2 regions of the Kineococcus halophytocola genome follow, and region 1 is predicted to be linked to the other one. Evidence: riboswitches for the same ligand, from Rfam matches in the RefSeq annotation. Region 1 holds a riboswitch; the other holds the start of a gene.
What was found. Region 1 has a riboswitch for S-adenosylmethionine ahead of AB2L27_RS11000 (ABC transporter substrate-binding protein). Riboswitches for the same ligand answer to the same signal wherever they lie in the genome.
Positions count from the first base shown of each region.

Region 1 (4,478 bases):
AGCGGGTCGTCGAGGCCGTGCTCGGCCCGCAGCGCCGCGACCTGCGCGGGGTCGGCGGTCGACTGCTCACCGCCCTGGCCCCCGGCGAGCATGATCGAGACCGGGTCGCTGGGCAGCAGGTAGAGGATGACGAACGTCACCGTGAACGCGGCCCACAGCACGAGCACGGCCTGCCCCAGCCGCCGCAGGACGTACCCGGTCACGACTGCTTCCAGGCGTCGTGGATCCACAGCCGGGAGGACCCCTCGAACTGCAGGTCGTGGACGTCGTCGGACGCCGCGATGACCGTCGACAGTTCGATGAGCGGGATGGAGTGCGCCTCCTGCACCAGCAGCTGCGAGGCCCGGGCCACGAGCTGCGCGCGCTGCGTCGCGTCGGTCGTCGACGACTGCTCCGCGAGGAGGTCGTCGACCGCGCCGCGGGGCCGCTGGTTCACGTTCCGCGTGTCGGTCGAGAAGATGGTGCGCAGGACGTCCGGGTCGGACCGGGTGAGGTTGTAGAACAGGACGTCGTAGTCGCCGGAACTCTGCTGGGCCGCGGTGTCGGCCGTCGTCCCCTGCTTGAGCTGCAGGTCGATCCCGGCCTCGCGGACCTGCTGCTGCACGAGCTCCAGGACGGCGGACGTGGGCTGCCAGAACAGGACGGTGAACGTGAGCCTGCGCCCCGCCTTCTCGCGGATCCCGTCTGCACCCCTGGTCCACCCGGCCGCGTCGAGCAGGCGGTTCGCCCCGGCGAGGTCCCGGGCGAGGTCCGCCGCGTCGTCCGGGGCGCCGGGCGTGGACACCGACAGGGCCGACGTCACCGCCTCGTCCCCGGGGTTGAGGAGGCTGGCGAGCTGTTCGCGGTCGATCGCCTTCGACAGGGCCTGCCGGACCCGTACGTCGTCGAAGGGGGCCCGCGACTCGTTGGGGAAGAAGTTGTACGGGATCCCGGGGTTCGCCCGCCGCTGGGTCCAGAACCCGTTGCCGTCGAACTGGGGCAGGTCCTGGGAGGCGATGCCGGTGGTGGCGTCGATCTGGTGCGAGCGCAGGGAACCGGTGCGCACGCCCGCCTCGGGGACCACCCGGTAGGTGATGGTGTCGAGGTAGGCCTCTCCGGCGTGCTTCGCCCCGGTCGGCGCCCAGTCGTACCCGGTGCGGCGCTCCAGCACGGTCTGGTCGTCCTTGACGTAGCTGCCGACGACGAAGGGTCCAGAACCCACGAGAGTGGCTCCGGTGCAACGGGTCGCGGGGTCGGCCGTGGCGGTCGGGACGGACAGCAGCCCCAGGCTCATGGTCGACGTGGCCTGCAGGAACTGGGCACTGGGACGGGAGAACGTGACGACGGCCGTCTGCGCGTCCGGCGTCTGCGTCCCGGTGTACCCCTGGAGGTAGGTGGACCCGAGCGACGCCTTCGCCCCGAGGGCCACGATCCCGTCGAGGTTCGCCTTCACGGCCGCCGCGTCGACCGGGGTGCCGTCGGAGAACGTCACCCCCGGCCGGAGGTGGAACGTGAACGTCGTCGCGTCCGGGCTCACCTCCCAGCGCTGCGCGAGCCACGGCTGGATCCGACCGTCGAGGTCCTGGACGGTGAGGGAGTCCACGAGCTGGCGGCCGATGTTCAGCGCGTCGTTGTTCCCGACCTGTTGTGGGTCGATGCAGCCGGAGTCGACCGAGATGGCGACGTCGAGGTTGCCGCCGCGGACGGGGGTCGCGTCGGCGGCGCCCCCGGCGTTGCTGGCGCCCCCGCCGCAGGCGGTGAGGGTGGCCAGGGCGGCGACCAGGACGGCGGCAGACCGGGACGTGCTGCTGCGCAAGGGGTCTCCTGAGGAGTGTGTGGAACGCACCGGTGGGACGGCCGGCGCGAGGGCCGGCGAAGGGCCGGCGAGGGGGGACGGGTCAGCGACAGCCGGTCGCGCCCGTGCGGCAGAGGTCCACGACGCGCCGGAGGATGGCGACGTGCGACGTCCGTTCCACCTGAACCCCTCCATCGTTCCTGGCGGAAGCACCCGCGCCCGTGTCCGGGGGGTTGCTGCGGCGTCGCGGAGCCAGGTCTCTCAGCCGCTCTGGATGGTCGTACCGGGAACTGTACGGGGAACCGTGCCGGAACTCAACCACCGGCGGCGCAGCGGGTCCCGGGACGACGAAACCCCTCCGTCCGGCCCGGGCCGGACGGAGGGGTTCTGCGGGCTGGACGGGCTACCCGACGACGGGGACGCCCGCCGGCAGTTCGGCCCGCACGGTGCGGGCCGCCTCGACGAGGTTCCGCAGGGACTCGGTCGTCTCGGCGTACCCGCGCGTCTTGAGGCCGCAGTCGGGGTTCACCCACACCTGCCGCGCCGGGACCGACGCGACGGCCGACCGCAGCAGGCCGACGATCTCCTCGACGGACGGGACGCGCGGGGAGTGGATGTCGTAGACGCCGGGACCGATGCCTCGGGCGAAACCCGCCCGTGCGATGTCCTCGAGCACCTCCATCCGCGACCGCGCGGCCTCGATGCTGGTGACGTCGGCGTCGAGGCCGTTGATGGCGTCGATGACCTCACCGAACTCGGAGTAGCACAGGTGGGTGTGCACCTGCGTCGCATCCGCGGCGCCCGCGGTGGCCAGCCGGAAGGACGCGACGGACCAGGCGAGGTAGGCGGGCTGGTCGGCCGCCGCGAGCGGCAGCAGTTCCCGCAGCGCGGGCTCGTCCACCTGGACGATCCCGATGCCGGCCGCCTCCAGGTCGGCGACCTCGTCCCGCAGCGCGAGCGCCACCTGGCTCGCGGTGTCCCCCAGCGGCTGGTCGTCGCGGACGAACGACCACGCCAGGATCGTCACCGGCCCGGTGAGCATCCCCTTGACGGGTTTCGCCGTGCGGCTCGCGGTGTACGTGCTCCACGGCACCGTGATGGGTGCCGGCCGGGCGACGTCGCCCCACAGGATCGGCGGGCGGACCCCGCGCGAGCCGTAGGACTGGACCCAGCCGTGCTCGGTGACCGCGAACCCGTCGAGCTGCTCGGCGAAGTACTGGACCATGTCGTTCCGCTCGGGTTCACCGTGGACGACGACGTCGAGGCCCAGGTCCTCCTGCAGTCGCACGACCCGGTCGATCTCGGAGCGCAGGAACTCCTCGTAGGCGTCGTGCGCGACCTCGCCGCGGCTCCAGGCCGCCCGCGCCCTGCGGATCTCGGGTGTCTGCGGGAAGGAGCCGATGGTCGTCGTCGGCAGGAGCGGCAGGCCGAGGACCTCCTCCTGCGCCGCCCGGCGGACGGCGTAGTCGCTGCGGCTGAACGCGTCCGGCCCGAGCGCGGCGAGCCGCTCCCGCACCTGCGGCCGCACGACACCGGGCGCGCCGAGGCGGTCGGCGCGGGCCGCGGCCGACGCCGCCAGCCCGTCGGCGACCCCCGGTGCGGTGGGGTCGGCGAGCGCACGGCCCAGCAGGACCACCTCGGCGACCTTCTGGTCGGCGAACGCCAGCCAGCTGCGCAGCCGTTCCGGCAGCGCCGTCTCGCGCGTCACGTCGTGGGGGACGTGCAGCAGCGACGTCGAGGTCCCCGGCACGACGTGCGCGGCGGTCGCCCGCAGGGAGCGCAGGGTCGTCAGCGCCTGCTCGAGGTCACCCCGCCAGATGTTGTGCCCGTCGACGACCCCGCCCACGACGGTCTTGCCGGCCAGTGCGGACGCGTCCGCCGGCACGGTCCCCCGGACGAGGTCGAGCGCGACCCCCTCCACCGCGCTCAGCGACCCCAGGAACCCGTGGGCGTCGCCGTAGGGCGTGGCCACCAGCAGCCGGGGCCGGCCCGGGACCGCCGCGAGGCGTTCGTAGGCCGCCCGCAGGAGGTCGGCCAGCCTCTCCACCCCGGCCGTCGCCGAGTCGCTCACCAGGCCGGGCTCGTCGAGCTGGACCCACGTGGCCCCGGCCGCGGCGTAGGCGGCGAGCAGCCCCTCGTAGGCGCCGAGCAGGTCCTCCAGGCGCGCCAGCGGGGAGAAGCCCTCCGGGCTGTCGGCGGATGCCTTGGCCAGCAGCAGGAACGTCACCGGACCGACGACGACGGGGCGGGTGAGGAAACCGTCGGCCAGCGCCTCGGAGAACTCCCGGACGCCGCGGTCGTCGGCGAACCGGAACGTGGTGCCGGGCCCGATCTCGGGGACGAGGTAGTGGTAGTTCGTGTCGAACCACTTCGTCATCTCCAGCGGCGCCAGCGCCCCCCGGCCGCGGGCGATCGTCGAGTAGGCCTCGAGGTCCACCCGGCCGTCGGCCCCCACGAGGTCCGCGAAGCGCTCCGGCACCGCCCCCACGGCGACGGCGGTGTCGAGCACCTGGTCGTAGGCGGAGAACGAGGACGGGATCGACGCGTCGTGGGCGGGCAGCCCCAGGGCGTTGAGGCGGCGGACCGTGGCGGCCCGGACGGCGGCGAGCGCCGTCTCGGTCGCGGTGACGTCGGTGCGCCCGGCCCACAGCGCCTCGAGGGCCTTCTTGGTCTCGCGGTCGGGACCGATCCGGGGGTAGCCGAG
Region 1 covers NZ_JBGFTU010000011.1:29,651-34,128, forward strand. The annotation lists gene AB2L27_RS10995 (ABC transporter permease) at 1-203, opposite strand, end outside; gene AB2L27_RS11000 (ABC transporter substrate-binding protein) at 200-1,795, opposite strand; SAM riboswitch class I at 1,963-2,055, opposite strand; gene metE (5-methyltetrahydropteroyltriglutamate--homocysteine S-methyltransferase) at 2,178-4,478, opposite strand, start outside.

Region 2 (4,478 bases), on a different contig from region 1:
CAGCGCGCCGTAGTGCTCGACGAGGACCTTGTCCTCCAGCACCCCGATCTGGGTGCGCTCGTCCTGCTGGCGCACGACCATGACCCGCTCGACCGCCTCGCGGCGGGCCAGGAACTCGGCCTCGGTGAGGATGGCGCGCTTGCGCCCGGCCTCCCGGCCCTCGCGGCGGCGCTGCTTCTTGGCCTCCAGCCGGGTCGAGCCGCGCAGCGCGGTGATCTCGTCCTCGCCGGTGCCGCCGATGCCGCCGGCGCCGCGGGAGCGGCGGGGTTCGCGGACCCGGGTGACGGTGTTCGGCGGGTCGTCACCGGAGATGTCGTCCCCCTCGCCGGACCCGCTGCGGCGGCGGCGACGGCGACGGCGGCGCGAGGAGCCGGACTGCTCGTCCTCCTCCGAGCCGTCGTCGGCGCCGTCGTCCGAGCCGTCGGCGTCGTCGTCCTGCGCCTCGGCCCGGCCGCGGCCGGTGTCCGGGGTGGCCTCGTCGTCGCGGTCCTCGTCCTCACCGGGGTCCTCGTCCCGGTCGTCCCGGTCCTCGGCGTCGCGGCCACGGCTGCGCCGGCCCCGCCCACCCCGGCGACGACGGCGACGGGGCGCACCCGCGTCGTCGGTCGCGTCGTCGTCCCCCGCGTCCTCGGCGGACTCGTCGGTGTCCTCGGTGTCCTGGAGGTCCTCGGTCTCGTCCGCGTCGTCGGAGTCCTCCTGGGCACCGGCCCGGCGGGTGGCACCGCGGGAGCGGCGCAGGTCGCGCAGGCTGTCCAGGACCTCCTCGTCGCGGACGCCGGCACCGGGGGCGTTCTCCCCGGCGTCCTCCGCGGTCGCGTCGGCGCGCACGTCCTGGTCCCCGTCGGAGGACCGGGCACCGGGCGGCGGGCCGGCCGGGGCCGAGGCCCGCCGACGGCGCGGCGGGGTCTCGGCGTCGGGGGCCTGGAAGAAGAGGGCGGTCGCACGGGCCGCGGCGTCCGCGGCGCGGTCGGCCGGCTCGGCCTCGTCCCGGCGGGACCCCCGGGCGAACCCGGCCGCGCGCAGCAGGACGGGGTCGTCCATGAGGTCGGCGTCGTCGGCCGGCTCGGCGGGCTCGGGGTCCTCGACGGCGTGCGCGGCCGGGGTCGGGTCCGTCGTGGCGGCGGGCGCCTCGACCGGGGCCTCCTCGACCGGCGCGTCCTCGGCGGCGGCGACGGCGGGGGCGACGGCGGGAGTGGCCGCCGCGGGGTCGGCGGGCGCCTCGGCCGCCGGGGCGGCGGCGGTCTTGCGGGCACGCCGACGGCGTGCGGGAGCGGGTTCGGCTGCCACGGGATCGGCCGTCGGGGGCGCCTCGGTCGCGGGCTCCTCGGCCACCGGGGTCTCCGGGGTCTCCGGGGCGGCGACCTTGCGGGTGGCCCGGCGGGCTCGCTTGCGCGGCGCGGGCGCCTCGGTGGGGGTCTCGGCCGGGGTCTGGACGGAGCCCTCCACGGGGGCCGCGGACGGCTCGGTGGCCGGGGTCTCCTGGGCCGTATCCCCCGGGGCCGAGGCCTCGGGGACCGGTGCGGCCGTGGGTTCGGCGCCGGCCGCCTCCACGGCGGCCGGGGGACCGGCCGGTCGGCTGGCCGCGCGACGGCGGCGGGGTTTCGTCGCCCCCGCCCCCGTCCCAGCCCCTGCCGTCGCCGGCGTCGTCGCGTTCTCGTCGGGTGTGCTCGTCACGGGTGCTCCGCTTCGCCCGCAGCGCCCGCTCCACCGGTCGTCCCCGCGGACGCCCGGGCGTCCTCGTCGGAATCGCCGGGCGGGTCGACCCGCGCCCGACGGAAGTTCTGGTGCACCGGTGGGGTCGCGCGACGCGTGCTCCCCCCGGAGCCACCGGCGGTCGTCGTCCGGGGCACGGGCCGGGGCGCCTGCGAGGTCCTTCCACCAGACCGCGGCGCTGCCCGGGACCCACGCACCAGGCGACGGTCTCGACGGCGGACCGCGCGCCCGGTGTGGTGGGAACGCACGGCCGTCCTCAGTGTCGCACAGCCCTCCCGGCCGGGCCCTGCGCACTCGCGGCCCGCGAAAGCGTTCCCGCGGGCCCCGGTGATCCGCTACGCTCGCCGGAACACCATCCAGAGTGGCCGAGAGACCTGGCTCGACGACGCCACAGCAACCACCGCACGCGCGGCAGGTGCTCCCGCCAGGGACGATGGAGGACTGCAGTGGACAGCTGTACCCAGCTCACCCGGCGCTACCACGTCGACCTCGCGCGCACGGCCTCGATGGCCTGTCGCCCCGGGGCACCGACGTGCCGGGGGACGGCACCCGCGGCCTGACCGGCCGCCCCTCCTCCCCCGGGGTCCTCACCCCGCACCGCACGAGCGCGCCGTTCCGCGCGCACCCTCCCGGACGCGTCCCGTCCGCCCACCCTCCGGAGCACCCGCATGCCCGCGACCCCTCGCACCCCTGTGTCCGTCCCCCGCTCCAGCACCTCGCGCCTGCTCGCCAGCCGCCGCCGCGTGCTGTCCGGCGCCCTCGGCGTCGGCGCGCTGGCCGCCACCGGCACCCTCACCGCCTGCGGTGAGGGTGCGGCCGCCTCGGGCCTGGCCGCGCAGAAGGCCGTCGACCTGCAGGGGGCGACGCTCAAGCTCATGGTCAACCAGCCGCACGTGCTGGCCTTCACCGAGCTGCTGGGCACGAAGTTCACCGAGGAGTTCGGCGGGAAGCTGGAGGTCACGGCGATCCCCTACGACCAGCTCACGAGCAAGCAGATCCTCGACGTGCAGGGCGGCGACGGCGAGTTCGACGTCTTCGACTACTTCTACTTCGGCCTCGGTGAGCTGGTGGAGGCCGGCGCCCTCGTCGACCTCACCGAGTGGATCGGCGCCAACGACGAGATCGCCACCGACGACTTCCTGCCGTCGATCTACGACCCCTACACGCTCATCGACGGCAAGCGCTACGGCCTGCCCTTCGACGGCGACACCCACGTCCTCTACTACAACGCCGAGGTCTTCCAGCGGTACGGCGTCGAACCGCCGAGGACGTGGGACGAGTACGACGCGGCCGCCGAGAAGATCACCAAGGACTCCGGCGGCGCGGTCCACGGCGCGATCGTCGAGGGCCAGCAGGTGCCGATGATCCTGGGCTGCTCCTTCATCAACCGGCTCGCGGGCTACGGCGGCACCCTCGTGGACGCCGACGGCAGGCCGGCCTTCGCGGGTGAGGAGGGCCTCGCGGCCCTGCAGCACCTCATCGACGTCTCCCCCCACGCCCTGCCCACGCCGCTGCAGACGGGCTTCGACCAGGCCAACTCCGCCTTCCTGTCCGGTCAGGGCGCCATGCTCGACACCTGGACCGACCTCGGCCTCAAGGCGCAGGACCCCTCCAGCTCGAAGATCGTCGACAAGTGGGGCGTGGTGACCCTGCCGGTCGGGGGGAGGAACACGACGCCGCGCACCGCTCTGGACGCGGGCTTCGGCCTCGGCGTGTCCAGCGCGTCGGGGCAGCAGGACAAGGCCGCGGCGTTCGTGCAGTGGGCGACGAACCAGGAGAACAACCTCCTGCTGGCCTCGACCGCCGGGTCGGGCATCGACCCGGCCCGCACGTCCGTCCTGGACGCCGACTCGTACGCGGAGGCCGCCGGCAAGGCGACCGACGTCATCCGCGAGGGCCTGGACGGCACGCCGCTGGCGTGGCCGAACCAGCAGGGCGCCCCCAAGGCGCTGCAGGACCTCGTCGACCAGCTCGCGCTGGCGATCCAGGGCAAGACCCCGCCGCAGGCCGCGCTCGACGAGGCCGCGCAGAGCTGGGAGAAGACGCTCGGATGACGCAGCTGACGGAACGACGCCGGGAACGGACCCGTGCGGGGGTGCCGCGCCCGCGGCGCGGGTCCGCCCCCGACGGCACCCGCCGGGCGGTCCCGGGCCGGCACCGACCGGGACACGTCCCGGCCTGGCTGGCCGCGCCGAGCCTGGCCGGGCTGGCCCTCATGCTCGTCTACCCCACGCTGTTCGTCGTCGCGCTGGCGGTGACGAAGTCGTCGCTGGCCCGGCCGCTGCAGCGGTTCACCGGCACGGACAACCTCGTCGAGGCCTGGGAGTCCCTCGCCTTCGCCGGTTCCCTCGTGCGGTCGGTCGTGTTCGCCGTCGTCGCCGCGCTGGCGGCCACGCTCATCGGCGTGCTGCTGGCCCTGCTGCTGCACGCCCGCGGGACGCGCTTCGGCGTCGTCGGGACGATCCTGCTCCTGCCCCTCGTCACCCCGCCGGTCATGGTCGGGGTGGCGTGGAAACTCATGCTGGCCCCCGTCGGCGGCGCCTTCGGCGGGGTGTTCTCCGCGCTGGGGTTCCCCGGCGCGAACCCCCTGGGCGACGGCGTCGGGGCGTTCAGCGCCCTCGTCGTCATGCACGTCTGGCAGTGGACGCCCCTGGTCACGCTGCTGGTGTTCGCGGCGCTGCTCGGGGTCCCCGGGGAACTGCGCGAGGCGGCCGCCCTCGACGGGGCCGGGGCGTTCCGGTCGTTCACGAACGTGGTGTGGCCGG
Region 2 covers NZ_JBGFTU010000005.1:120,025-124,502, forward strand. The annotation lists partial or broken gene AB2L27_RS05755 (Rne/Rng family ribonuclease) at 1-855, opposite strand, end outside; SAM riboswitch class I at 2,063-2,153, shown strand; gene AB2L27_RS05760 (ABC transporter substrate-binding protein) at 2,382-3,767, shown strand; gene AB2L27_RS05765 (carbohydrate ABC transporter permease) at 3,764-4,478, shown strand, end outside.
Region 2: linked by a shared signal. The riboswitch ahead of AB2L27_RS05760 (ABC transporter substrate-binding protein) and the one ahead of AB2L27_RS11000 (ABC transporter substrate-binding protein) in region 1 are both predicted to bind S-adenosylmethionine.